One region of the Vreelandella hamiltonii genome, then DNA from elsewhere that is predicted to be linked to it. Evidence: predicted binding sites of a transcription regulator. Region 1 holds the regulator's gene; each other region holds the start of a gene.
What was found. The regulator FNR, encoded in region 1, switches genes on or off when oxygen is low (the NO sensors DNR and NnrR bind a similar motif). The targets are predictions, from matches to a motif close to TTGATNTANATCAA.
Positions count from the first base shown of each region.

Region 1 (7,197 bases):
GCCTTCGGACTGGGCACGCTGCCCGCGCTGCTGGCCACCGGCCTGGCGGCTCGCCAGATGGGCCACCTCATTCGCCACCCCGCCACGCGTACCGTGGCTGCCTTGACCATCATCGGCTTTGCCCTGTGGCAACTTTGGTCGCTGCTGCCGACGGCGCATCACTCATAGCTTGATATAGCTCAACGCTTTGCCCGCTTCGATGCCTTAGCATGCAAGCATATGTCGGCCGGTGGCCCACCACCTGGCTACTTTGCCCTGTTACCACGGAGCGTCTCTTCATGCCCCTTGCCTCTGCTGCCACCGCAACTCCTCACCTCGCAGCGGCCGAGCCCCCTGCCTGGGACGAGGCCCTGCTGCGCCGTTACGATACCAGCGGCCCACGCTATACGTCCTACCCCACAGCACTCTCCTTTGACGCAGGCATCGGTGCCGACGACGTCACTGAAGCCCTGGCGCGCAGCAATGACAGCCAGCGGCCGCTCTCCCTGTACGTGCACGTGCCCTTTTGCCGCAAGATCTGCTTCTACTGCGCCTGCAACAAGATCGCCACCAAGAACACCCAGCTGGCCGAGCCCTACCTGTCGCGCCTCGATCGTGAAATGGTGTTGACCTCGCGCCACCTGGATACTCGGCGGCCCGTGCAACAGCTGCACTGGGGCGGTGGCACACCGACATTCCTGACCCTGGCGCAAATGAGCGACCTGATAGACAGGCTGGACGCGAGGTTTGGGCTCTCCAACGCTTCTGACCGCGATTACGCCATCGAGATCGACCCCCGCGAGGCGGATGTCTTCACCCTGCGCCACCTGCAGTCGCTGGGCTTCAATCGCCTCAGCCTGGGCGTCCAGGACCTGAACCCCAGGGTGCAGGCGGCCATCAACCGCGTGCAGCCCAAGGTCATGACCGAAACCCTGATGGACGAAGCGCATCGGCTGGGCTTTCGTTCCCTCAATCTGGATCTGATTTACGGGCTACCGTTTCAGACCGAGCAGAGCTTTGCCGACACGCTTGGCCAGGTCATCGACCTCAACCCGGCCCGCTTGTCGGTGTTCAATTACGCCCACATGCCCAGCCGCTTTGCCCCCCAGCGGCGCATCAGCGAAACAGACCTGCCCAGCGCCGACGAGAAGCTGGCGATCCTGCGCACCACCATCGAGATGCTCACTCAGGCAGGCTACGTGCATATCGGCATGGACCACTTTGCCCGCCCGGACGACAGCCTCGCCCAGGCCCAGCGCCAGGGCACTCTGCAGCGTAACTTCCAAGGCTACTCCAGCCACGCCCAGTGCGACCTGATTGGCCTGGGCGTTTCGGCCATTTCCCGTATCGATGATCTGTATGCCCAGAACCCCACCCAGCTGGCCGCTTATGAAGCGGCATTGGATGAAGGTCGGCTGGCAACCGTCAAAGGAGTACGTTTAAATAAGGACGACCTAATACGGAGAGACGTCATCGAGCGCCTGATGTGCGATATGGAAATTGACCTGGCCAGCGTTGGCCAACGTTGGCACATCGACGCGCCCGCCTACTTCGCCAGCGCGCTGGAGCGCCTGCAGCCCGCCGAGCGGGATGGCCTGCTGCAGCGCGAAGGGAACCGCCTGCGGGCAACACCGACCGGGCGGCTGCTGATTCGCCACCTGGCCATGGCGTTCGATGCGCGCCTGCCGGGGCAACCCTCCCAGCGTTACTCGAAGATCGTATAAACGGCACCTTGAGACATCCACCCCCTGACCCTATGATGGCTAATGAAAAGGGAGAACAACATGCCATATCCTGCCAGCCAACGACGTTCACTGCTGCAAGAGGCGCGCTGCCAGACCTGCAGCCTCAGCTCGCTGTGCCTACCGCTCGCCCTGGAGCTGGAGGATATGAGCCAGTTCGACGCCATCATCCGCCGCCGCGCACCGCTCAAGAAGGGCGAACCGCTGTTTCGCCAGGGCGATGCGTTCACCAGCGTCTATGCGGTACGTTCCGGCAGCCTGAAACAGGTGACCAGCGAAGGCAACGGCAACGATCAGTTGACCAACTTCTATCTGCCCAGCGAGCTGGTGGGGTTGGATGGTATCGATGAAGAGCAGTATCCCGGCAGCGTGATCGCCCTGGAAACCACCACGGTGTGCGAGATTCCTTTCGACCGCCTGGACACCCTATCGGAAGAGCTGCCGGAGCTGCGCGGCCAGCTTTACCGCAGCATGAGCAAAGAGCTGCGTGATGATCGGCGCATGATGCGCCTGCTATCGCGCAAGACCGCCGACCAGCGGCTGGCCAGCTTCCTGATTACCCTCTCTGATCGCTTCCGGAGACGCGGCTACTCGCCCTACAGCTTCCGGCTCTCCATGTCTCGCGCCGACATGGGGAACTACCTGGGGCTGGCCGTCGAAACCGTCAGCCGTATCCTGAGCCGCTTTCAGCAACAGAACGTAGTGGCCGTCTCGGGCCGAGAGGTCAATATTCTCGACCTGCAGCGGCTCATCACCCTGGCCGAAGAAGAGGAGCAGGCAATCAGCTCACGTTGAACGCCTGAATCCGCCCTTCCATCAGCGCCGCCTGTTTGGCTTCCAGCCCGACGAAGTCGAACAGCGCCCGGTCGGCCAACTGGGAAGGCGCTACATTGGTGACGGCCTTGAACATGCTCTCCAGCCGCCCCGGGTGCTTCTTGTCCCATTCGGCCAGCATGTCCTTGACGATCTGACGCTGCATATTGGGCTGCGACCCGCACAGGTTGCAGGGAATGATCGGAAACTCCATCAGCCGTGAGAACTCGGCAATGTCCGCTTCCTTGCAGTAGGCCAAGGGGCGGATCACGATGTTCTTGCCGTCGTCGGACAGCAGCTTGGGCGGCATGGCCTTCAGGGTTCCGCCAAAGAACATGTTGAGAAACAGCGTCTCGAGGATGTCTTCCCGGTGGTGGCCCAGGGCAATCTTGTTGGCGCCGATCTCCTCGGCAAACCCGTAGAGCGACCCGCGACGCAGTCGCGAGCAGAGCGCGCAGGTGGTCTTGCCTTCCGGGGTTTTCTCCTTCACCACCGAATAGGTATCCCGCTCCAGAATGTGGTACTCCACACCCAGCTGATCCAGGTAACGGGGCAGCACGTGCTCGGGAAAGCCCGGCTGTTTCTGGTCGAGGTTGACCGCCACCAGGGAAAAATTGACCGGCGCATTGCGCTGCAGATTGCGCAGGATTTCCAGCATGGTGTAGCTGTCCTTGCCGCCCGACAGGCATACCATGACCCGATCCCCCTCATCGATCATGTTGTAATCGATGATGGCGTTGCCCACTTCACGACGAAGACGCTTCTGCAACTTGTTGAATTCGCGCTTCTGTTTGGCATCCTGAAGTTCAGGCTGCTGTTCAGACGCCGCTTTGGTGGCACGCGTCGCCGAGGAGGGGTCGAAAAAATCAGGTGATAACATGGTCGTTGTACTGCCGATGGGTGAAGGAGCAGCGGCTATTCTACAAGACTCGCAGGCGCGACCCAATACAAACCCATCGTCGGCCTCTGGCCACACCGAGCGGCAGCGCGTCGGCTCACACCGTGAAAAGGCGCTCACTCTGCAGGCGTTGATAGAGCAGCGCCGCCGCCGTGGCCTCGCTATGCACCGAGGGCCAGGCCAGCGGCAGAGACCAGCATGACAGCGCTTCGTTGATGCTCGGGCCGACCTCCGCCTGGGGATGCAAACGGCGTAGCTGACGAGCGTGCAGCCTGGCCAGGTCGACCTGAGCATTGGGTAGCCCAAACCCCAGCGAGGCCTTGAACATCCGGCCAAGCGGCGCCAGCAGGGCATCCAACTGCCACCCCACCACGGGCCGATTACCGATAAACTCCGCCAGCGCTTCGATCCGAGCTCCCGAGTCAACTGACGAAGCCGGTGCGTCGTCTCGCTCCTGACGATGAGGCATCTGTTCGCCTTTCGTGGTCAGCGTGTCGCTCCAGGCATGGCTGGTCAACACCCGGCGCGGCGTCAATACGACAGCGGCCACGCGCAGCTCGCCCGGGCGAGCCTGGCTTTCACGACACGCCAACGCCACGGCTTCTTCGCCCATATAGGGCTGAAATAGCCAGCCATGCGGCGTGTCCGCGAACCGCCGTCGATCGCTTTCACGCTGCACCAGGGTTCTCAGTGAACCGCTCAAGAGACCCACGTGCCTATCCAATAGCCGCATTCCGCTCACGAATACTCCAGATGATAACGATGGGAAAGCCGCTGCTTGAAGTCCTTGACGATGTGCAGCGCTTCGCGCAGCAGGTCGCGCTCCAGCGATGAAAGCTCCTGGACCACGACCCGGTTGGTGCGTTTGCCGGTATCGGCATCGCGGGCGCACGCGCTTTTCAGCTCCTGCAACTGCTGCTTCAGACGCAGCTCGGTAAACAGCGCCAGCGCCTCACCCAGGTCGTCGGCAAAGCGGCGGTCCAGACGGCCATCAGCGGCCAAGGCATCGAGCCGATCCAGCGTAGAGGTCGCCTTGATGCGCCGCTCCAGCGCCATGGTGCGCACTCCATGAACAATCGGAAAAATGCCGCCTTTCTTGATATCGATGCCGTGCTGGGGCTTTTTCAGCGAGCCAAACAGCGTCAACGGCGTCGAGAAACGCAGCGCCGCGCGGGCGAAATAGGAGAGCAGCAGCTCATCATGGGAACAGCGCGCAAACAGCGCCTCGCGCACACGGTCCAGCAGCGCGGGGTTGCCCGCGACGCCGTGGGCATCCAGCAAAATGGCCAGCTTCATCAGACTGTCGCCATCCCGGGCCGACACCCACCTGGCGATGTTCGACTCCCACGTCGACACCGTGCCCACCCACTCAGGGTTACACACCATGATATTGCCAGGGCACGGCGGGTAGCCCAGCTGCACCAGCGTCTCTGACAAGGTGTTCATGCACTCGGCCACGTCCGGCCACTGGCAATCGTCAGCCAGGATCAGTCCGTTGTCCTGATCGGTTTTGAGAATCTGCTCGCCACGCCCCTCACTGCCCATGACCATCAGGCAGCTTTGCGGGTGGTACTGCTCGGGCACGGTCAAGGTCCACGCCTTGCTCATGATGCGGCCATTCAACGCGGCCAGCAGGTCCATGGCAAAACGCAGCTTGACCCCCTGGGCCATGAGCGCCTTGACCAGCTCGGGCGTGCGCTGACTGGCCGATGCCAGGGCAGGCAGGCTATCGGCTTGCTCCACTTGCAAGCTCACCACATAGCTACGGCTGGAGAAGAACCCCAATACATCCGTCAGCTCCACCACCCCTTGCACCTGATCCTCTTCCATCACCACCACCCGCGAGACCTGATGGCGGGTCATGGTGATCAAGGCATCAAACAGGTACTGCCCAGGAGCAACGGTGACCAGTGACCGATTGGCCAGTGACGCCACCGGGGTCTCCAACGAGGCGTTTTCGAGCACCAGGCCATTGAGCAGGTCCGTCTTGGTGACCATGCCCGGCCCGTCGTCGGTGGCCACCAGCAGGCTGTCGGCATGGCTATCTTTCAACTGTTGGACGGCCTGTTGAACAGAGGCCTGGGCATCCATCATCAGCGGCAAACGCATGCACTCGCTCACCCGGGCCAACATGAACCCTGCCATGGTGACTCCCCCATCGGCACGCTTTTCGGTCAACAGGCGCGCCTTGTGAGACAGCGACTGTTTGAAGAATTGCTCGAACGCCGGGTAGTGCCGACACAGCTGGCTGAACAGCGCCTTGGGCATGACGTAACACAGGCACTCGTCTTCGGCCTGAAAGCGGTAGCGGCTCTTGCCATTCAGGATGCTGATCGCACCAAACAGATCACCCGCCGTATAGTGGCCGATACGCGCACTGGCAGCCGGCAGCGAGGGGTCCAGCTCGGCCACCTCGCCCTTGTGAATCAGAAACACCGAGGCGCCAGGCTGGCCCATTTCCAGAATGACCTCATCACGTTCGAAATAGGCCAAGTCCATGCCCCGGCGCACGTGATCCCGACCCTCCTCGTCCAGCAGGGTGAAGGGCAGTTGAGACAGCTCTACTTCTACCATGTAGCAACCTCGATCAAGCGCCTTGTCTCGCGCCACGCAATGGCTTTTGTGATTATTATTAACCTGTCACTCTCTTTGACCTGCTTTACAACCTGCTACTTTCCGCTATAAAGCTAACGTCTTAACGACCTTTGTTTAGCGACTAAAGTCGCGCTTTTTATTTTCTCTTTAACGCTCTTTGGTCACTTTTACCAAGGTAGCAAACATTGGTTTAGCCAGAGCCATAGACCATTGTCCTATCGTCATACCCCAGCTTGCAAAAAAGGTCGCTTATCCTCTAAAAAACAGTAAGATAAAAAAACAACACAGGTTCAAAAAAAGCCCTTACCAAGACGTGATACCAAAGTCTGGGATTTATTTTTTGTATTTATTGCCCAGTATTATTAGTGAGTCATACAGGGTTAAAGCACACCACCCTAGCCATGTATCCAGAGCCGCTGACAACCACTCGAGAACACCTCAACGCTGACGGCTTAACAATAATAAGGTGACGTGCCTGGTAACGCCATTCAAGGAATCCACCACCGACAGGATCTCTTGTCTACGTTGCCCTGATGGATCACACGCTATCTTGAGTTCACTTTCCAACCCTAAAAATCACAACTGGAGAGCAACACAATGGCAGACGACAAGACCAATGCTGCTGAGTACTGGAAGGCCAACGTACGCCTGATCTTCGGGTGCATGATCGTTTGGGCCTTCGTCTCTTACGGATGCGCCATCCTCTTCCGCCCCCTGCTGGCCAGCATTCCCGTTGGCGGTACGGACCTGGGCTTCTGGTTCGCTCAGCAAGGCTCCATTCTTACCTTTATCGGCCTGATTTTCTTCTATGCCTGGAGAATGAATCAGCTCGACAAGAAATTTGGCCTGGGGGAGTAAGCAAGCATGAGCCAATTTGCCATTAACCTTCTGTTCGTAGGCGCATCGTTCGCGCTCTATATCGGCATTGCGATATGGGCGCGGGCCGGGTCTACAAAGGACTTTTACGTGGCGGGGGGAGGTGTTCACCCCGTGACCAACGGTATGGCCACGGCCGCCGACTGGATGTCTGCCGCGTCGTTCATCTCCATGGCAGGCCTGATTGCCTCGGGTGGCTACGCCAACTCCACCTTCCTGATGGGTTGGACGGGCGGCTTCGTTATCCTGGCGATGCTGCTGGCACCTTACCTGCGCAAGTTCGGCAAGTTTACC
Region 1 is NZ_BMXO01000002.1:141,720-148,916, reverse strand. It holds gene IE061_RS04050 (sulfite exporter TauE/SafE family protein) at 1-168, shown strand, start outside; gene hemN (oxygen-independent coproporphyrinogen III oxidase) at 279-1,703, shown strand; gene fnr (fumarate/nitrate reduction transcriptional regulator Fnr) at 1,764-2,516, shown strand; gene ttcA (tRNA 2-thiocytidine(32) synthetase TtcA) at 2,503-3,414, opposite strand; gene IE061_RS04030 (3'-5' exonuclease family protein) at 3,530-4,144, opposite strand; gene IE061_RS04025 (DUF294 nucleotidyltransferase-like domain-containing protein) at 4,171-6,006, opposite strand; gene IE061_RS04020 (DUF4212 domain-containing protein) at 6,625-6,885, shown strand; gene IE061_RS04015 (sodium:solute symporter family protein) at 6,892-7,197, shown strand, end outside.

Region 2 (7,197 bases), on a different contig from region 1:
AACTGCGCCCGTGACGCTCGATCAGCGCTTTATCCAGATAGGTTTCCAGCTTTCTGACATGCTGGCTGACGCCTGGCTGCGTCATTTCAAGGCGTCGTGCGGTGCGCGTGAAACTGCCCGTCTCCACCAGCGTGATAAAGGTACGAAAGTATTGAGCGTTGAACATGGATTCCCGGCAACTTCATCATTAACGGTCACTGTCACAGTGAGGATCACCAGGGCGCCTGGAATGGATGCCTACCGGCGCCAAGCCTCTAGCCTAGCATAAAAAACGACCGCCTCGGGCACGGGTGCCCGTAGCAGGGCAAGGCAGCTGAACGTGAGAGAGCAGCATGCTAGTATGCCGATTGGTCATGATCATACTCAGGGATAGTCCATACAATGACGCAACCTTCAGCACCCCGCGCCACCATTTCCAGCATTATTTCTCCCGAAGGCAGCCTGGAAGTACTGTCTCAGCATGAGGTCAATCGCCTCAAGAGCACCTCGAAAAGTGGGTTGCATGACTTGTTGCGCCGCTGCGCCCTCGCCGTGCTCAACTGCGGCAGCCCTACCGATGACAGCCTGGCCCTTCTCGAAGCCTACAAGGATTTCGACATCGAAGTGCTGCAGCAGGATCGCGGCATACGCCTGAAGCTCACCAACGCGCCAGCGGAAGCCTTCGTTGACGGACGCATGATACGCGGCATTCGTGAGCACCTGTCGTCGATCATCCGCGACATCGTCTACGTCTATAACGAGATCCAGCATCATAATCGCTTCGATCTCAGCACTGGCGAAGGCACCACCAATGCCGTGTTTCACATTCTGCGCAAGGCGGGCACGCTGAAGCCGGGCCGCGACCCGAGCCTGGTAGTGTGCTGGGGCGGCCACTCGATCTCCCGTGAAGAGTACGAATACACCAAGGACGTCGGCTATCACCTGGGTCTTCGCGATCTGGACATTTGCACCGGCTGCGGCCCGGGGGCCATGAAAGGCCCCATGAAAGGTGCCAACGTCGCGCATGCCAAGCAGCGCCGCAAGGAAGGCCGCTACCTGGGCATTTCCGAGCCTGGCATCATCGCTGCTGAAGCTCCCAACCCGATCGTCAATGAGCTGGTGGTGATGCCGGACATCGAAAAGCGCCTGGAAGCCTTCGTGCGCCTGGGCCATGGCATCATCGTGTTCCCCGGTGGCGTGGGTACCGCCGAAGAGATCCTTTACCTGCTGGGCATTCTATTGCACCCCGGCAACCAGGACACTCCCTTCCCGCTGATCTTCACCGGCCCCGCCAGTTCCGCCGCGTACTTCGAGAAGATCGACGAGTTTCTGGTCTACACCCTGGGTGAAGAGATCCGCCGCTTCTACACCATCATCACCGGGGACCCGGCGGCCGTGGCGCGCAAAATGCGCGATGGCATCCACCAGGTCAGCGAGTTCCGCCGCCAGCACCAGGATGCGTTCTACTACAACTGGCGCCTGACCATTGCCCGCGAGTTCCAGGCACCCTTCGAGCCTACCCACGAAGCCATGCGCAGCCTGGCGCTGCACCGCCAGCAGCCCACCCACGAGCTGGCAGCCAACCTGCGCCGCGCTTTTTCGGGCATCGTGGCAGGCAACGTGAAAGAGCCGGGCATTCGGGCCATCGAGGCTCACGGGCCTTTCGAACTGACCGCAGAGCCCGAGCTGATGCAGCGCCTGGACGACCTGCTCGGCTCTTTCGTGGCCCAGGGCCGCATGAAACTGGACGGGCAGCCCTACACGCCCTGCTATGTGCTCACATAAGCCCATGTACTCAAGTAATCTAAGTAACGCCGCATGATCGTCGCTTTCCTGACGCTGATGGCCGCGGGGATCATCAAGGGTGCCATCGGCTCTGGCGTACCGGTCATCGTCATTCCCGTGCTGACCATGCTGTACGACGTCAAGCTGGCCATTGCCGTGCTGGTGGCCCCGAACCTGTTCAGCAATGCCCTGCAGGTCTGGCAGTACCGCCACCATCTGCTGCCGCATCGCTTTCTGCTCTGGTTCGGCCTCTCCGGTGGGCTGGGCATCGTGATCGGCACCTGGGGGCTGGTGGTGCTGTCGCCCACGCTGCTGTCGCTGGGCGTGGCGGCTGCCATCGTGCTCTACCTGGCCATCAAGCTGGCCAACCGCAGCTTTACGCTGCCTTTCCCACTGGCGCAGCGCATCGTGTTGCCGGTGGGGCTAGTGGCAGGCGTGCTGCAAGGTGCGGCGGGCATGTCCGCCCCGGCGTCGGTGACCTTTCTTAACGCGATGCGCCTGGAGCGCCCGGTGTTCATCGGCTCGATTTCGGTGTTCTTCGTGGCGATCACGCTGGTACAGATCCCGGCTCTGCTCAGCGCCGGGATTCTCACCTGGGAGCGCTCGTTGTACAGCCTGGCTGCCCTGCTGGTCATTCTGGCAGCCATGCCCCTGGGCGCCAGGCTGGGCAAACGCCTGCCGCATCGCTGGTTCGACAGGCTCATCATGTGCCTGTTGGCCACGATTGCCATCAAGATCGTCGTGGATGCATTGATGGCCTAGTCTATACTAGGGCATGATCGCGGCCGAACCGTACTCGGCATTCATGTCATGTATACTTCTTGACTCTTTATCTCTGACTTCAGCACCAAGGAAAGGAGCGACCCATGGAAATGATCAACCAGTTGAGCGATGGCAAGGCCAAAGCCTTTGCCAAACACTGTTTTGAAAGCTATTCCCCGGAAGAACTGAACGCGGCGGCGGCGGGCAGTCCTGACAAGGACCAGGCCGACCACTGGGGCATTACCGAAGGACAGTGGCAAGAAGCCGTGACAGCGGCCCTTGCCGACCATAAAGCCCAGAGTGACTGAACACCTCTTAACGCTCTGACGTTGCCGCTGCCTGCCCATGGCAGGCGGTGGCACTCACCTCCTCCGGCGCAAGATGCTTTTCTCCACCTCGACCACGCCATACACGGCCATGCTTCCCACCAGAATGGCAAGCCAGTGGTGAGCAGCCAGCCCCTCGCTGACCAGCACGAACTGCATGAAGGGTAAGTAGGTGAACCCCAGTTGCAGCAGCAGGACCAACCCGATGGCAACCCACACCGGCCGACTGCCAAACACGCCTTTCCAGGTCAGCGTGCTGTTGAGCAAATAGCGGCTGTTGATCAGGTAAGCGGCACTGCCCGCCACCAGCATGTTGACCGCGCCCGTGCGAGCCAACGCTTCGCTACCCCCCTGCCCCAGAATCCAGTTGAACATACCGAATACGCCCACCAGCAGCAGTAGCGATACGAACACCACCCGCCAAAGCAGAAAGAGATCCAGCAGCGGCGCCTTTGGGTCCCGGGGCGGGCGCTGCATCAGATCCTTCTCGCCAGATTCGAACGCCAATGCCAGGCCCAGCGTAATGGCCACCACCATGTTCACCCAGAGCGCCTGCAGCGGAGTCACCGGCAGGCTCGTGCCCGCCAGCACGGCCAGCATGATGGCCAGCCCCTGGGCACCATTGGTGGGCAGAATGAAGGTAATCGTCTTGCGGATATTGTCGTAAACCTTACGCCCTTCTTCGATGGCGTGGACGATGGTGGCGAAGTTGTCGTCGGCCAGCACCATTTGAGAGGCATCCTTGGCCGCTTCCGTTCCTTGAATGCCCATGGCGACACCCACATCTGCCCGTTTGAGCGCCGGGCCATCGTTGACCCCATCACCCGTCATGGCGCACACGCCTCCACGCGCCTGCATGGCCTTGACCAGCCGCAGCTTGTGCTCTGGCGACGCCCGAGCAAACACATCCACCTCCAGAATGATCGCTTCGAGCTGCTCATCGGTCATGGCCTCCATTTCACGCCCGGTCAAGGCCCGCTCGGTGTGCTGAAATCCCAACTGCCGGGCAATGGCCAGGGCGGTGGCAGCATGGTCTCCGGTGATCATCACCGGGCGAATACCGGCGCGCTGGCAGCGTTTCACCGCCTCGATGGCCTCTTCACGGGGCGGGTCCAACAGCCCTATCAACCCCAGCAGGCGCAACCCCGACTGCACATGAGGGTGGTCGAGCTCAGCGTCTTCTTCCATTGCCTTCTCGGCAATCGCCAGCACCCGCAAGCCTCTCGATGACAGCGCTTCGATATGCGCCTCCCACTCGCTGGCCACCAGCGGGGCTTCGCCTGCATCGGTGATCACATGGCTGCTCATTTCGATAATGCGATCCGGCGCGCCCTTGACCAGCAGCCGCCGCCCACCCTCAAGGTCATGCAGCGTGGCCATGTACTTGTGCTCTGATTCAAAAGGAATCGCATCGAGACGCGGGTACTGCTGGCGCAACGCCAGGTGGTCGAGCCCCGCTTTCTCGGCAGCCACCACCAGCGCGCCTTCGGTGGGGTCGCCAAAGATGCGATAGCGTTCATCTTCCTGGTGCAACTCGGCATCGTTGCACAGCACGCTGGCCAACAGGCAACGCTGCAAGGCAGGCTCATGGGCCAGTCCATTGCACTGCTCCTCGGCGGCCGCTCCTTCCCGGCATAGCTTGCCATGCGGGGCAAAGCCGATACCCTCGAGCGTGAAACGGGCATCCTGCAGCCAGATGGCCTGGGCTGTCATCTCATTACGGGTCAGCGTGCCGGTCTTGTCGGAGAAAATGGTGGAAATCGAACCCAGCGTTTCCACGGCGGGCAGCCGCCGGATGATGGCCCGCCGCCTGGCCATGCGCTGAACGCCCAGCGCCAGGCCAATGGTTACAATCGCAGGCAGGCCTTCGGGAATGGCCGCTACCGCCAGGCCCACGGCCGCCATGAACATCTCGCCCAAGGGCTGCTGATGCAGCCAGGTACCCAGCAGCGCCGTGATCCCAGCGGCCAGCAGGATAAACACCGCCAGCACTCGGCCAGCTCTATCCAACTGCTGTAGCAATGGCGTCTTGATCTGCTCGACACTGCGCAGCAGCTCGGAAATCTTGCCAATTTCCGAGCGCCCTCCGGTCGCCACCACCAGGCCACGGGCATTCCCCTGCACGACCAGCGTGCTGGCAAACGCCATGTTCGAACGCTCGGCCAGCTCGGTATCGTGGGCCAGCGGCGCGGGCTGCTTATCGACGGGCACCGACTCACCGGTCAGGGCAGCCTCATCGGTTTTCAAGCGCCGTACTTCCAGCAGCCGAACATCCGCAGGCACGCGATCCCCGCTCTCGAACAGCACGATATCCCCCGGCACCAGCGCTTCGGCGGGCACCGTGGTACGCTGGCCATCGCGCAGCACGTTTGCCTGGGGAGACAGCATGTTGCGAATACTGTCCAGCGCCTGCTCGGCCTTGCCTTCCTGGAAAAAGCCGATCAAGGCAATGATCAACACCACGCCCACGATGGCGGCCGCATCAATCACGTGGCCCAGCAGAGAGCTGGCCACCGCCGCGACCACCAGAATCAGCATCAGGATATTGGCAAACTGCGCCAGCAACCGCTTGTACCAGGGGCGCCCCTGGGCCTGCTCCAGGCGGTTTTCTCCATACTGAGCCAAACGCGCCGCTGCTTCTTCGCGGCTCAAGCCTTCACGGGTCGCCGACTGCTGCGCCAACGCTTCGTCTACCGATAGCCAATGCCATGCCTCGGGCGTTGCAGCCTGCTTGCCTGTGCGACTCATCCCTGCCTCCTGGTCGATGCTCTCGAGTAGGTATCTCACCTTGCACCAGAGCATACCGTACCCAGCTACGCAGGATGCCTCCCACCGCTAAAAGCTTGACTTGCATCAAGAGCACCCAAACGCCAGCCTATTTAATCTGCATCATGCAACCTGGCAAAGTGCTGTACTAGACTGTCACGCAGCCCAACAGCAAACGCCGACGGCGCCACATCCCACAGAGTACGTCAAAGGATTGCCACACAGAGGAGGTGCTGCATGGAGAAAGCGGTCATCGACATCATTCGAGAGAAGGAAGGCCTACCCGACAGCATGAGCGACAGCGACATTGTGCGTGAGTACAAAGGCACCTATACCGCGGCCCGCGCCGCCATCAGCGTGGACCATAAGCCGCTGGATCAGGTGATGGCCGATACCATGGCCAAAATACTGCCCTTCATGCGCCATGATCGAAAGAAGAAAAAGTGAACCAACGAAAAAAGCCGCTGCAATGAATGCAGCGGCTTTTTCGATATTGGTCGGAGTGACAGGATTCGAACCTGCGACCTTTGCAACCCCATTGCAACGCGCTACCAAGCTGCGCCACACTCCGATGCCCGTTGGCTTTCGCTTCAGGACGGTGCGTATACTAGCGCTTTATCAGCCAAATGAAAAGCCCTTTTTGCGCTTTCTTTTCAAATGCTTGCCGTGCTGCGCTGAAAAGCACCCATCAGGCTAGCGATCCGCGCTTGCCAGCAGCGTCGCCATGGCATCGTACACGCCGGGGGCGGTTACCAACAGCTGCTCAGGGAAAAGGTCGGCAGGAATGCCTTCCGGCACCTCGACCAAATGCCCCACGCGTGCACCGGCTTCCCGGGCGATCACCCAACCTGCCACAAAATCCCAGGGGGATACGGTTTCGTAATAGGCATCCAGGCGCCCACAGGCGATGTCGCAGATATCCAGCGCCGCCGCTCCGTTGCGCCGGATGTCCTGGCAGTGGGTCAGTACGGCTTCGAAACGCGGCAGCAGAGCCTTGCGGGCCTGCTTGTCGTAGGGAAACCCAGTACCGACCAGCGTGCTGGCCAGCGTTTCGGCACCGCTGGGCTGGATAGGCCGCTGGTTGCAGTAGGCCCCCAGCCCCTGGGCAGCGCTAAAGGTTTCATTCAGAAACGGTGCGTGAACGACGCCCACCTTGCCCACGCCCTGCTCGATCCAGCCAATGGACACCGCCACATGGCGCTGGCCCTGGGCAAAGTTCACCGTGCCATCGATAGGGTCCACGACCCATAGTTGCTCGGCGGGATGATAGAGCGCCTGTTCGGGGCTCAGCTCTTCGCTAAGCCTTGCCTCACCGGGAAAGTGCTCTTCCAGGCGCTGGCTGATTCGCTGGTCGACAGCGACATCGACATCGGTGACCAGCTCCATGCCGTCTTTAAGCCGTTGGGCGAAGTTCTGCTGTTCGCGCGCCTCGCGGATCATCTGCCCCGCCTCTTCGGCGATGGTAATTGCCAGCGCCAGGCGCGCTTCCAGGGTATACGCTGCCATCAGGTTGCCTCTTCTAACGAACGATGGATGAGTCAATAGAGAGATCAGCATAAGCGCTAGCCGATGGCATTAC
Region 2 is NZ_BMXO01000008.1:66,508-73,704, reverse strand. It holds gene IE061_RS09780 (LysR family transcriptional regulator) at 1-166, opposite strand, end outside; gene ppnN (nucleotide 5'-monophosphate nucleosidase PpnN) at 382-1,764, shown strand; gene IE061_RS09770 (sulfite exporter TauE/SafE family protein) at 1,798-2,526, shown strand; gene IE061_RS09765 (hypothetical protein) at 2,631-2,834, shown strand; gene IE061_RS09760 (cation-translocating P-type ATPase) at 2,889-5,600, opposite strand; gene IE061_RS09755 (hypothetical protein) at 5,856-6,065, shown strand; tRNA gene IE061_RS09750 (tRNA-Pro) at 6,113-6,189, opposite strand; gene IE061_RS09745 (inositol monophosphatase family protein) at 6,312-7,124, opposite strand.
Region 2: IE061_RS09760 (cation-translocating P-type ATPase) is a predicted target of FNR. The motif match lies at 5,696-5,709, and genes of this name have one in related genera.

Region 3 (7,197 bases), on a different contig from region 1:
ACACCGATGATCAACAGCCCCGTTACCGCCATCAGTAGCGCATTTCCTAGCGCAGCCTTCACGGCCAGCTGACGCTGGTTATCCAGCGCTTGCTGTTCGTGGGCTCGTATTTTCCTGCGGTACCAGTCACTGGTTCGGTAGCTCATCAGCTCAGCGGACGCCTGTACCTGATCCAACACCAGCCGCCGAAGCTCCTCCTGATCATCCACTTGCCGATGGCTGTTGGTGAAACCCAGCCTGGCAAAGCCCAGGGTGATGACCAGCCACAGCAGCGTCAATACACTGACCACGAAGGCTCCCACCAGCGGCAACCAGATAGCGATGAAACCTGCAATGATCCAGACACTCAACAAGGCCACTACTGGCGGCACCAGCAGGCGTAGATACAGGCTATCCAGGGCATCGATATCCGCCGTCAGGCGACTCAACCACTCACCGACTCGCCGACGCCGCAACGATGCGTCATCCAGGCGCGTCAAGTCACCGAAGACGCGATAGCGTAAATCCGCCAGCAGCGTCAGCACGGTATTGTGGTTGTAGAGCCGCTCGGTGTATCGAGCGACGGTGCGCAGCAAGGCAAAAAAACGAATGCCGCCGCCGGGCACATAAATATCCAGTGATGACGGCAACCCAGCCGCCAGCGCAATGCCCGCCAGGGCACACGCCGCAATGAACCAGCCGGACAAACCCAGCAGCGCAAGGCCCGCCAGCAACGTTACCCATACCAGCAGCGCACCCACGAGGAAGCGCTGCCTGCGCCTTAACATGAGCGCCAGCCATGGGCTCAGGTCATTGTGCAGAAATTTCATGGCGCCACCTCGTGAAGCTGGCCGTCTCGACACACCCAGTGGCGAGTGGCAACGGCCATCACCGCAGGGTGATGTGTTGCCATGACCAACGTTCGCCCTTCCGCCGACCAGGCCAGCAGTGCGTCGATCACGCTCTTTTCCGTCGCCGAATCAAGGCTGGCCGTGGGCTCATCCAACAACACCAGCGGTGCCTGACTGAGAAATACTCGAGCCAGGGTCAAGCGCTGCGCCTGACCTCCCGACAAGCCGACCCCGCGCTCCCCTACCACCGTCTCCAGGCCATGGGGCAAGGCAGCCAACAGTTCACCCAGGCCTGCGTTTTCCAGGGCCTCCTGCATGGCAGCCGGTGTCGCATCAGGCGCCGCCAGGCGCAGGTTATCGGCCAACGAGCCTTGAATGATGCAGGGTGATTGATCCAGCCACGCCACTTGCTCGCCCTGGCGGACTCTGCAAGCGCCACGCAGAGGCGCCATGAAACCGGCCATCAGCGCCAGCAAGGAAGATTTGCCACTGCCTGACTCTCCGGTAATGACCACCACATCTGCCTGACGTATCGTGGCCGAGACGCCCGTCAAGACCGCCGAGTGCCGTCCATAGCCCACCTCGACATCCACCAATTCAATCGATGCATCTGGTTCGACGGGGGCGTCAAACCGGGTCGGCACCACGTCAGGCTCATTGAGGATGGTCACGATACTCTCTGCCGCCCCCAGCGCCGCAGCACGGTCGTGATAATGCTGCGAGAGGGTACGCAAAGGTTGGAAGAACTCCGGAGCCAGTAGTAACACCGCCAGACCACTGAACAGGGTCAGCGAGGGGGAAGGACCGTAATCGATATAGCCCAACAGACCAAACCCCACGTACATGGCGACGACGGCGATGGCCACCGAGGCAAAAAATTCCAATACCGCTGACGAGAGAAATGCCAGCCTGAGAGTGCGCATGCTCAGGCGGCGATACTGGTCGGTGGCATACCAGACGTCCTGCTGGGCAGCACGCGTATGACCAAATAGCTGCAGCGTCGTCATGCCGCGCACGCGGTCGACGAAATGCGCCGAGAGCCTGGCAACGGAAGCAAACTGCTCCTTGTTGAGACGCTCTGCCCCCATGCCTACCAAGGCCATGAACAGCGGAATCAATGGCGCAGAGAGCAGCAAGAAGATGGCTACCAGATAATCGAGCCAACCCACCACGGCGGCAATCAGCAGTGGCAGCAAAAGCACGATGCGCATTTGCGGTAGAAAGCGCGCAAAGTAGCCATCGAGGGCTTCGATGTGCTCGACCGACTGGGTCGCCAGGGCCCCGCTCTGCTGCCGCGTCATCCAGACCGGGCCTAGCGCGGCGATCTTGTTCAAGACCTGCTCCCGAGCGTACTGACGGATGCGCAAGCTGGCAGTTGCACTGAACGACTCTTGCAGGGCAAGAAACAGTGAGCGCAACGCCACGGCGACCACCAGGCCGAGCAGCACGGGCACCAGCGTGACAGGTGAGCGGCCATGCACGACCAGTTGCTCGATCGACCACGCCAACCCGACCACCAGCAAGATCGTCTGAGCGCCGGACAGCACGCCGAAGCACGCCGCCAGCGCCAGCCGAGCACGCTCACGACGAGCCAGCGTGCTCAGCCAACGGCGCGGCGTCAACGAATTCGACTGGGCCGCAGGAGGGGCCATGAATCAGTGGTACCCTTCGCCGACGCGCACCTTGCCGCGGAAGACCCAGTAGGTCCAGGCGGTGTAGGTCAGGATGATCGGAATGACGAACAGCACACCGATCAGCAGGAACAGCTGAGATTCAGGGGCGGAGGCGGCATCCCACAGCGTGTAGTTGGGGGGCACGATGATCGGCCACTTGCTGACGATCAGCCCCAGGTAGGTGAACACGTAGATGCCGATGGTGGCCACGAAGGGAATGCCCTCGTCACGACGTTTCACGGAGCGATACACCATGAAGGCCGACAGCAGCGCCAATGCCGGGAACACCCAGATCAGCTGCAAATGACCGAACCAGCGCTCCCAGACCACCGGATTCACGAACGGAGTCCAGATGCTGATGATACCGAAGACGCCCAGTACCAGCGCCAACAGCAGCGGCGTGATCTTGTAGGCCCACTCCTGAATATGGCCCTCGGATTTCAAGATCAGCCAGGTGGCTCCCAGCAACGCATAACCTGCCATCAGGCCGAAGCCGGTCAGTACCGAGAATGGCGTCAGCCAATCGAAAGCGCCACCTGCAAAGGCAAAGTTTTCGACATGAAATCCTTGAATGTAAGCACCGACCACCGCCCCTTGAGCGAAAGCGGCCACGCCGGAGCCCCAGCAGAAGGCGCGGTTCCACCAGCGACGATTGCGCCGGGACTTGAAGCGGAACTCGAAGGCCACCCCCCGGAAAATAAGCCCCGCCAGCATCAAGAACACGCCAATATAGAGTGCGGGCAGGAAGACCGAATAGACCAGCGGGAAAGCTCCGAGCAAACCGGCACCCGCCAGCACCAGCCACGTCTCGTTGCCGTCCCAGACCGGCGCCACGGAGTTCATCATCACATCTCGGGCGTCTTCGTCCGGGGCGAAGGGATACAGAATCCCAAGCCCCAGATCGAAACCGTCCATCAGCACGTACATCATCAACCCGAACCCGATGATGCCTGCCCAGATTATCGTCAGATCAAACATTTCCATGTCTCAGTTCCTCACCGGGTCGACATCGTCATCAAAGGGAGTTTCCGTGGCCGACAGTGGACGCATGGGGCGTCTGAAATTGTCGCCTGCCGTTTCACGCTCTTCCTTGGGCAGCATGCCGTTACGCACCACGCGGGTCAGATAGTAGATACCGGCATAGAACACCACCGCGTACACCAGCACGTAGCCCACCAGCGTAAACAGCGCCATGGGGCCGGTCAGCGAAGGCGTAACGCCTTCCGCATGGGTCATCATGCCGTATACCAGCCATGGGGCACGTCCTGACTCGGTCACGATCCAACCTGCCAGCACGGCGACGAACGGCATGGGGATCATGTACACCAGCGTCTTGAGGAACCCGGTGTGCTGATGGAATTTGCCTTTGCGACGCAGCAACAGTCCTGTCAGGGCGGTGGCAATCATCAACAGACCTATCCCCACCATCACGCGGAACGCCCAGAAGACGATCCAGACCGGTGGCTGCTCTTCAGGAGCAAATTCATTCAGCCCCTGAATAACCCCATCCGTAGAGTGGGTCAGGATGAGGCTGGCAAGATTGGGAATGCCGATTTCAAAGCGATTGGTTTGGGCTTCCTGGTCCGGGATGGCGAACAGCAGCAACGGAACGTTGCCAGAGGTTTCCCAATGCCCTTCCATGGCCGCCACTTTGGCCGGCTGGTGCTCCAGAGTATTCAAACCATGGAAGTCCCCCACGACCGCCTGGGCTGGCGCCAGAAACAGCAGCAACCAAAGGCACATGGAAAGCGCTCGACGGTTGGCTTCCGGGTCGCGACCACGCAGCAGGAACCAGGCACTCACACCGGCCACCACGAAGCCACCGGTCAGGAAGGATGCCATGGCCATGTGCGCGAAGCGGTAAGGAAAGGAGGGATTGAATATCGCTTCGGTCCAGGAAACCACGTGGAACCGATAGTCGATGAGCTCTACCCCTGCCGGCGTATGCATCCAGCTGTTGGCAGAAAGAATCCAGAACGACGAAATGAACGTACCGATCGCCACCATGATGGCAGCAAACAGGTGCACCCCTTGTGGCACCTTGCCTCGGCCAAAGAGCAGGACACCGAGGAATGCCGCTTCAAGGAAGAAAGCGGTAACGACCTCGTAGCTGAGCACCGGCCCGAGGAAGTTGGACGCTGCCTGGGAGAAGTTGCTCCAGTTGGTGCCAAACTGGAAAGACATGACGATCCCGGAGACTACGCCCATGCCGAAAACCACGGCAAACACCTTGGTCCAGAACAGTGCCAGGCGGTCCCAAGCGGGGTTGTTGGTCTTGAAGAACAGCCCATGAAGCAGCGCTATGTAAGACGCCAGTCCGATGGTGAAGACCGGAAAGATCGCATGAAACGATACAACGAAGGCGAACTGCATTCGCGATAGTACAAGGGGGTCGAGTTCCATCACACGCTCCTAAGACCTGGATCAATATCCCATCAATGGGTTACACAAGCTTAGTTGAGCCTTAATGGCACCGCATTTTAGTTATAAGCACTAAGCTTATTCTTTAGCTGTGTTGCATTTTAACGCTTCGACACCCGTTATACAGCGCAAGTTTGCCCAAAAAGCTGTGTCGCATTGACGCATGCCATTCAGGCAAACTGCTCTTTTTCAATTAAAAAAAGTCATGTCATCACCACCAGACTGACCATGTAGCCGGTGTAGGCGACAAACAGGGAAAACAGCACGCCACCCTCCAGACGATTGATCCGCCGCGGACGGCCACGCCAGGAGAATGCAAACAGCACCATCATCAGCGTCATGAAGGTCATCACGCTCCAGTCACGCACCAGCACCTCACGACCTGCTTCGATAGGCGTGATGACACCCGCCAACCCTACCACGGCCAAACTATTGAACAGATTGGAGCCCACCACGTTGCCCAGCACCATATCGTGCTCTTTGCGCCTCAAGGCACTGATGGACGAGGCAAGCTCGGGTAGCGACGTACCGACGGCCACCACCGTCAAACCGATGATGAGATCGCTGACACCAAATCCTACGGCAATTTCTACCGCGCCCCACACCAACAGACGCGAGCTGGCTACCAACAGCACTAACCCCACCAGCGTCCACATCACTGCCATACCACGTGACAGCGGCTTGCTGTCCAGGCTCTCCGTCACTTCATCGGTCAGTGCATCCGCCTGATGACGCCGTGACTGGATGATACTGACCGTAATGAAGATCCCCAGCGCGGCCAGCAGCAACACTGCCTCACCGCGGGAAATCCAGCCATCCATCAGCATGTAACCGGTCAGCAGCATGACCGCCACCAATAGCGGCATCTCCTTGCGAATAACGCTGGAGTGCACCGCCAGCGGCGCTATAAGTGCCACAAAACCCAGCACCAGCCCTATGTTGGCAATATTGGATCCGTAAGCATTGCCAACCGCCAGCCCGGGATTACCCTGCATGGCCGCCAGCACGGAGACCATCATTTCAGGGGCCGACGTTCCGAATCCGATCACCAGCATACCGATCAGCAGTGGCGACAACCCCAACCACCGCGAGGTAGCAGCAGCGCCATCGATAAATTTTTCAGCACTCCAGATCAGCAGGAGGAGCCCTACCACCACTGCTACAAAGGCAAGCAACATTTCGGTTCCTTAATGTCATCGTATTAGGCACTATCGCGGCTGCATCCTTGTCGAACCGGGAGGCGGGGTCAAGCACCGAGTTCAAGAGAAGCGAGGTGTCCCTGATTTGACACTCACGTCTCGGCTCTATATTGATTTAAAATGCGCCAACTATCGAGAGTTTGCTATTACCTGATGTCTCTTTCATGAAACGACCCACCCTTTCCATGCATACCCCCGCCGTGGACTGCACGCCCCCCGAGGCACGCGTCCAGCGCAGGCGGCTGCGCGCCTGCCATGAGTGCGACTGGGTCTCGGCCCTGCCCCCTTTGGGCTCAGGTGAGAAGGCCTCCTGCCCACGATGCTCCCATGTGCTGGTCAAGCGCCACCGCTACCCCGCGCAACGTAGCATGGCACTGGCCATTGCCTCACTGGTGGCACTCATCCTGGCCGTTTCGTTTCCTTTCGTCAGCTTCAGCGTAGGCGGTATCGGCAACCGCATCGAGCTGACCCAGACGGCCACGGCGCTGATCAATTTTCATCAGCCTGTCGTGGCCATCGCAGTGATCATGACCATCGTGGTACTGCCTGCGGTCTACCTGACGGGGGTCATCTGGCTGCAGTTCGGGCTACTGCGCGCCCGCCCGCTGCCATTGAGTCGTGATATCGCTCGCTCACTGGCCCACCTGACCCCCTGGATGATGGCCGATGTATTCATCATCGGCGCGCTGGTCAGCCTGATCAAAGTGGCCGGCATGGCACAGATCGAGCTGGGCATCTCCTTTTGGGCCTTCTGTGTGTTCGCGATCCTGCTACTGATGACCACACAGTCCATCGACGCGGACTGGATGTGGTTTTCATTGGAGGGCGAGCCATTGGCACCGGAAGGCACCCTGACGGGTGCCACGGCGGCGAGCCAGAACGTGACGGGCTGCCCCACCTGCGGGCTGGTCAACCGCCTGGACAAGGGCCATGGACGGTGCGTTCGCTGCCACGAAAAATTGCACACACGGCTTCCGTACAGCTTGCAGCGCACCTGGGCGCTGCTCTTTGCTGCGGCGATCATGTATATTCCTGCCAATGTCTACCCCATCATGACCACTACCAGCCTTGGCC
Region 3 is NZ_BMXO01000015.1:99,787-106,983, reverse strand. It holds gene cydC (thiol reductant ABC exporter subunit CydC) at 1-809, opposite strand, end outside; gene cydD (thiol reductant ABC exporter subunit CydD) at 806-2,482, opposite strand; gene cydB (cytochrome d ubiquinol oxidase subunit II) at 2,486-3,487, opposite strand; gene IE061_RS14575 (cytochrome ubiquinol oxidase subunit I) at 3,491-4,906, opposite strand; gene IE061_RS14570 (calcium/sodium antiporter) at 5,128-6,102, opposite strand; gene IE061_RS14565 (paraquat-inducible protein A) at 6,288-7,197, shown strand, end outside.
Region 3: IE061_RS14575 (cytochrome ubiquinol oxidase subunit I) is a predicted target of FNR. The motif match lies at 4,918-4,931, and genes of this name have one in related genera.

Region 4 (7,197 bases), on a different contig from region 1:
CCAATCGATCGACTGCTGGCCACTCAGATACGCTTCTACCGGTTCCAGATGCTGGCTGGCAGGTAGCCCCAGGTGCAGTGTGGCACGGGCATTGAGCATGGCCTGAAAGGTGACGTCGGGCGTGAAGGCCAGCGGGTTGTCCTTCATCAGGTCGTCTACGCCAGCGCTGGCGTCAGCTGACAATGTCTGCTCTGACGCCAGGGCATTACGCCCCAGAGTTTCCAGCAAGCGATTGATGAAGCCATCCCGCTGTGCAGGCGAGAGCATGCCCTGCTCGTCCAAGGGCAGGGCGAGGAACCAAATAGCCGGTTCAGGCATCGCACCCAGCCGAAACACGATGCCCAGACGCGCCTGACCCAGCCAGGGCTCGGGCCAGGCGTGTTCGGCCTGCTCGAAGCCGCGCAGGGTATCCCGCGAGCAGGGCACCACACGACGCCCCATATGGTAGAGCGTCACGTCGGCACCGCTGCGGATAAAGAACTCGTCGAGGGTAGTAATTGGTTGCATGACATCCTTCCGCATTTCAAGCGTGCACTCTACCTTGATGCTCGGTCACTGTCAGCCGTAACCATTGATAAAACCATACCTTATCGTCGAAGTGGTCAAAAAGTGAACAACATTCCCCAGGCCCCGTGGGAGTAGCCGTTGCGACACCTTTCCATAGTTTATCCACAGTCTCTTGCAGGTTTTCTGTGAATCTGTGCATAAACGCGTTGGCCATGCCTCTCGGTGGCAAGTTACACACAGAGTTGGGATAATCACGCCGACCATTCCTTATGAGTAGACTGTTTATGAGCGTCCATCAACAGCTTCAAACCGCGCTTCTCGAGCTTGAAGCCGCGATGAAAGCCGCCAACCTATGGCGAACCCCCCTTCCAGAGGCGAGTGCGTTTGCCAGTCAGGAGCCCTTTTGTGTGGATACCATGTCGCTGCCCCAGTGGGTGCGCTATGTGTTCGTGTCCCGGTTGACCGCGCTGGTAGAAGCTCAGGCGACCCTGCCCGCCAAATGTGAGGTAGCGCCCGCCATGGCCGCTTATCTGATGCAGGAAAAAGTGCGCGCCAGCGACCAGGTGCTGGTGATTCGCGCCATGGAAAGAGTCGACCAACTGGTGACAGACAACTGAACAGGTGGCCGTCAGCGCGGTGCTGTCGTGCTTCTCAACCGAACAGGCCCGGAGCTAATGCCCCGGGCCTGTTCGGTTTGATGGGTAGCTCCGTATCTTTTAGAAGCGGTAGCTGAGACCCGCCATGACCACGATGGGGTCGATTTCGACGGTGCCCGCTGCGGCGCCGTTCACCGTGGCGTCCGTATCGATGTCCAGGTACCAGGCGGCGGCGTTGAGCGCCCAGTTGTCGTCGATCAGCAGGTCGATACCCAATTGGCCTGCCAGACCCCAGGAGTCGTCCAGATCCAACTCACCAATCGCCAGCTGTTCGTCCGAGAAGCGCGTGTAGTTGATACCAGCGCCAATGTAGGGCTGAACCCGTGCCTGGGTGCCGCCCAGCGGGTAATACTGCAGCGTCAGGGTGGGTGGCAGGTGCTTGGTCGAGGCAAGGTTCTCGCCGTTCAGGGCAATGTCGTGCTTGAAGGGCAGTGCGGCCAGCAGTTCGACGCCCACCTTATCGTGAAAGCGATAGCCCAGCGTAAAGGCGAAGTCGGTCTTGTCCTGAACGTCCACCGCCAGTGCGCCGTTGGCCAAGGCGCCGTTGTCGTTTTTGGGTGTCACTTGTGCCACGCCCACGCGGGTAAAGAAGTCACCTGCGCCGTAGGCAAAGGCCTGGCTGCTGGCGGCCAGCGTTGCAGCGGCCATGCTGGCAGCGATGAGAAGAGAGGGTTTGAACGGGCGCATAATGTTGCTCCTGACCATGATGAGGGTGAGTGGTTCGCGATCCATGGCGCCACTATAACCAGCCAGAAGCGGTGCGTTATTGACCTGAGGCAAAGAGCGGTGCGCAAGCGGCCAACAATGCAAGAGACCTCCTGCAAGGCGGGGCCTTGACGAGGAGGTCTCGGATGACTGCTTGCCGATGCTCACCGCCTTCCGAAGCAGGCGGTGAGGGTGGCATGCTGGCCAAGAGCCGTGGCTAAAAATCGTCGCCAGGCGTAATGGTCAGGATCAGCGTTCGATGTGCTGGTACTCACCGGCATCGGCGGTCATGTTGCTGACGACCAGGATGGCGATGAAGGAGGCGATGAATCCGGGAATGATTTCGTAGACACCCGGGCCGCCCATGAAGGAGCCGCTCCAGCCCAGCGAAATCCAGATCATCACGGTGGCGGCACCGACGATCATGCCGGCCAATGCGCCTGCACCGTTGGTGCGCGGCCACATCAGCGCGAGGATGATCAGCGGACCAAAGGCAGCGCCAAAGCCTGCCCAGGCGTTACTGACCAGCCCCAGCACCTGCGAGTCTTCATTGGAAGCAATGATGGCGGCCACGATACCCACCAGCACGACGCACACACGGCCCACCGCCACGCACTGCTGCTCGGTGGCATTCTTGTGCAGGAACAGGCGGTAGAAGTCTTCCGTCAGCGAAGAGGAGGACACCAGCAGCTGGCTGGAGATGGTACTCATGATAGCTGCCAGCAGCGCCGCGTAGAGGAAGCCGGTGATCAGCGGGTGGAAGAGCAGATTGGCCAGCACGATGAAGATGGTTTCAGGATCCTGGATGTCCATGCCGTTACGCACTGCGAAGGCGCGACCCGCCAAGCCCAGCGACACGGCACCGATCAGCGAGACCAGCATCCAGCCCATACCGATGTTACGCGCTACAGGCACGTCTTCTTGTGAGCGAATGGCCATGAAGCGCACGATGATATGCGGCTGACCAAAATAGCCCAGGCCCCAGGTCACCGCCGACAGCCAGCCTACGAACGTCAGCCCCGTGGTCCAGGAGAGCAGCGTGGGATCGACACTGTTGAGCGTCTCCGACGCCTGTGAGAAACCACCGCCGCCGTCACCGAACAGCACCACCGCAGGCATGATGATCAAGGCCAGCATCATGATGCAGCCCTGCACGAAGTCGGTCATGCTCACGGCCAGGAAGCCGCCTACCACGGTATAGATCAGCACCACGCCGAGGGTAATGATGACGCCCATGGCGTAATTGCTCATGTCGCCAAAGTTGTACACTCCGGTGAAGGCCGTTTCGAACAGCTTGCCACCGGCTACCAGGCCCGAGGCGGTATACACGGCAAAGAAGATCACGATCACGATGGCCGACACGGTGCGCAGTGCCAGGGCACGAGTCGGGAATCGGTTGGCCAGAAACGCCGGAATGGTAATCGCGTTGCCGTAATGAATGGTCTGCTCGCGCAGACGAGGCGCGACCAGTATCCAGTTGAGCAGTGCGCCCACCAGCAGGCCAATGCCGATCCAGGCAGAGCCCAGCCCAGACACGAACATGGCCCCGGGCAAGCCCAGCAGCAGCCAGCCGCTCATATCGGAGGCCCCTGCCGAGAGTGCCGCGACCTGCGGGCTGAGAGTACGGCCCCCCAACATGTAATCTTCCGAGGAAGAGGTCGCTTTGCGCATGGCATAGATGCCGATGGCGATCATGAGCGCAAAATATCCAAGCAAGCTAATCCAAACACCAGTAGCCATAACACTTCTCCAGTTCGTCAGAACGGAGTCAGGTCACCTACGAAAGCCCGCGCGTGCTGGCCGCTCTTTCGTACATTCCTGACTCCGACAGCGTCAGCGCCTTGGCGGTGCGTGGCCAAGGCACGTTGATCTTGTTGTTAATTTCCCTGCCGGTTCGGCGTGGCCAGTGGCTGGCCACGGCTCGAGCCGTCAAGCAGGGCGCCGGAAAGGGTATGGCGGAGTATCGATGTCGAGTTCCCTGTGCCTGGTGCACGGCCTGGGAGGGCCGTGGCAGCGCAGGCAGTCACGCTATTATTGTCAACCATGAGACGGATCCTTTTCAGGAGTTCAGGTTAGTTTATGTCGATGAGCGTTCTACTCATCCCCTAGCGCCAATAGAGACGCGTTGCCACCCAGGGCGGCGGTGTTGTTGGTGATCGTCTTCTCAGTCACGAAGCGCTGCAGGTAATGCGGGCCACCCGCTTTGGGGCCGGTGCCCGAAAGGCCCTGACCGCCGAATGGCTGCACGCCGACCACTGCGCCGATGATATTACGGTTGATGTACACATTGCCTACTCGAATTTTCTGCGCTATTTCAGCGGCAAAGGATTCGTTACGGCTATGCACGCCAAACGTCAGGCCATATCCCCGTCCGTTGATGTCGTTGATCACCTTGTCGATCTCGCGGGCCTTGTAACGCACGATGTGCAGCACGGGGCCAAACTGCTCGCGGGTCAGCGCATCGATGCTGTCGATGGTAAAGGCGACCGGGGCCACGAAAGTGCCGTGCTGAGTATGCTCGGCGGTCATCGGGGTTTCGGCGACCAGCCGGTTTTCGCCCTTGAGCTTGTCGATATGTGCCAGCAGCCCTTTGCGCGCGTCCTCATCGATGACCGGGCCCACGTCGGTGCCCAAATCGCGCGGATCACCGATCCGCAGTTCGCTCATGGCGCCCTTGAGGATCTCGATGACGCGGTCGGCCACGTCATCCTGCAGGTAAAGCACACGCAGGGCAGAACAGCGCTGCCCGGCGCTCTGGAACGCTGACTGGATCGTGTCCATGACCACCTGCTCGGGCAGGGCGGTGGAATCCACGATCATGGCGTTCATGCCGCCGGTTTCCGCGATCAGGGTTGGCAGCGGCGCGTTTTCGCGGGCGGCCAGGGCGCGGTTGATGATCTGAGCCGTATCGGTGCCGCCGGTGAACACCACGCCGGTGATGCGCGGGTCGGAGGTCAGCACGCTACCCACGGTGGGGCCGTCGCCCGGCAGCAGCTGCACTACATCGCGGGGCATGCCCGCTTCGTAAAGCAGCTCGATGACGCGATGCGCGACGATGGAGGTCTGCTCGGCGGGTTTGGCCAGCACGGTGTTGCCTGCCACGGCGGCTGCGACGATCTGACCGCAAAAAATGGCCACTGGGAAGTTCCAGGGGCTGATGGCGGCAAACACGCCCTTGCCGCCCATGGATAGCCGGTTCGATTCACCGGTGGGGCCAGGCAGCTCGATGGGCTCGCCGAACGACTCTTCGGCGCGCATGGCGTAATAGCGGCAGAAATCCACGGCCTCCTTGATCTCGTCCACGCCGTCGGTGAGCAGCTTGCCACCCTCCCGGGAGCAGAGCGTCATCAGCTCGGCCATGTGCTCTTCCATCAGGTCGCCCAGGCGGCGAACGATGGCCGCGCGCTCGGCAACCGGCGTGGCATCCCAGCGCGGGAACGCTTCCCAGGCAGCGTCCAGTGCCTTGGCCGCCTGCTCCTTGCTGGTCCACTGCACGCTGCCCACGGTCTGGCGACGATCAAAGGGCGATGTCACGCGATGGGTATTGCCCGCATCTTCGGCCACGTCGAACGCCAGCAGTGGCCGGGTGGGGTACTGCTTGTCCATGAACGTGGCCATCTTCTCCATCAGCGGATAGTACTGGCTGCGGATATTGAGGTTGACGCCACGAGAGTTGCGGCGTTTCGCACCGTAGATGTCCTTGGGCAGCGGAATCCGCTTGTTGTAGAAGCTCTTCTGCTGGCGCAGGGTTTCGATGGGGTGCTTGCAGAGCGACTCCACCGGCACTTCGGGGTCGACGATCTGGTGCACGAACGAAGAGTTGGCGCCGTTTTCCAGCAGACGGCGCACCAGGTAGGGCAGCAAGTCCTTGTGGGCGCCCACCGGGGCGTAAATGCGGCAGTAGGTGCCTTTGGGGGCCCGGGCCAGGGCGGCGTCATACAGCGCTTCGCCCATGCCGTGCAGGCGCTGGAATTCGAACGGGCGGCTGTCTTGGTTGGCCAGCTCCAGAATCGTGGTCACGGTGTGCGCGTTGTGGGTGGCGAACTGCGGGAAGATGCGCCCGCGGGTGTCGTCGGAGAGCAGGAACTGGGCGCAAGCCAGGTAGGCCACATCGGTACATGCTTTGCGCGTGTAGACCGGGTAGCCATCGACCCCCAGCTGCTGCGACTCCTTGATCTCGCTGTCCCAGTAGGCGCCCTTCACCAGGCGCAGCGGAATTTCGTCGCCTTGCTGGTCGGCCAGTCGGTTCAAGTAGTGCAGAACGGGCAGCGCACGCTTCGAGTAGGCTTGCACCACCAGGCCGAAGTGGCCCCATCCTTTGGCAGCACTGCTTTGATAAATGGCGCGGAAGACCTCCAGCGAGAGCTCCAGGCGGTCTACTTCTTCGGCGTCGATGGTGACGGCCACGTCCAGCTCGCGCGCCTTGGTGACCAGCTTGATCACGGTGTCCACCAGCTCGGCCAGCACCTGCTCGCGACGGCCAAACTCATAGCGCGGATGCAGGGCCGACAGCTTGATGGACACTGAAGGTGCAGGGGTCTTGTCGCCCAGGGTCTTGCAGGCTTTGCCCACCTGCTCAATGGCACGGGCGTAGTCGTCGAAGTAGCGCTTGGCATCGGCGCGGGTGCGGGCGGCTTCCCCCAGCATGTCGTAGGAGTAGGTGTAGCCCTTGTTGAACAGCGGCTTCGAGCGCTTGAGCGCTTCGTTGATATCGCGGCCCAGCACGAATTGCTTGCCCATGATTTTCATGGCTTCCATCATCGCCCGGCGAATCACCGGCTCACCCATACGGTTGACCATGCGATTGATGAAGTGAGCAGGCTGGCCCTCTTTGGGGTGGTCCAGCTTCAGTACCTTGCCGGTCATCAGCAGGCCCCAGGTCGAGGCGTTGACCATCCAGGACTCGCTCTTGCCCACGTGGGACTGCCAGTCGGCCGGGCCAAGCTTGTCTTCGATCAAGGCGTCGGCGGTGGCGGTGTCCGGGATGCGCAGCATGGCTTCGGCCAGGCACATCAGCATCAGGCCTTCATGGGTGTCCAGGCTGTACTGCTGAAGCAGCTCGTCGATGGTATCGACGGCGGTATCCATGTTGCGCACTTCTCGCACCAGCGCGGCCGTGTTGGCTTCGATGCGGGAGAAGTCGTCCGAGTCGGCGTTCAGTACCTTGATCAGCTCGCTAACGTAGGCATCCTCATCCACGATGTAGTGGTCGCTAATACGCGCCATCAGCGTATCAAGGTCGGTTTGCCAGATGGCTGGGTCACGCATTTTCTTGGCATTAAGCATTGAGGCCCCCGTAAGACAGGTCTGAAACAGGCTGCTGAAGCGA
Region 4 is NZ_BMXO01000018.1:36,213-43,409, forward strand. It holds gene IE061_RS15740 (DUF3549 family protein) at 1-507, opposite strand, end outside; gene IE061_RS15745 (YqcC family protein) at 792-1,124, shown strand; gene IE061_RS15750 (OmpW/AlkL family protein) at 1,224-1,850, opposite strand; gene putP (sodium/proline symporter PutP) at 2,118-3,608, opposite strand; gene putA (bifunctional proline dehydrogenase/L-glutamate gamma-semialdehyde dehydrogenase PutA) at 3,963-7,154, opposite strand.
Region 4: IE061_RS15750 (OmpW/AlkL family protein) is a predicted target of FNR. The motif match lies at 1,930-1,943, and genes of this name have one in related genera.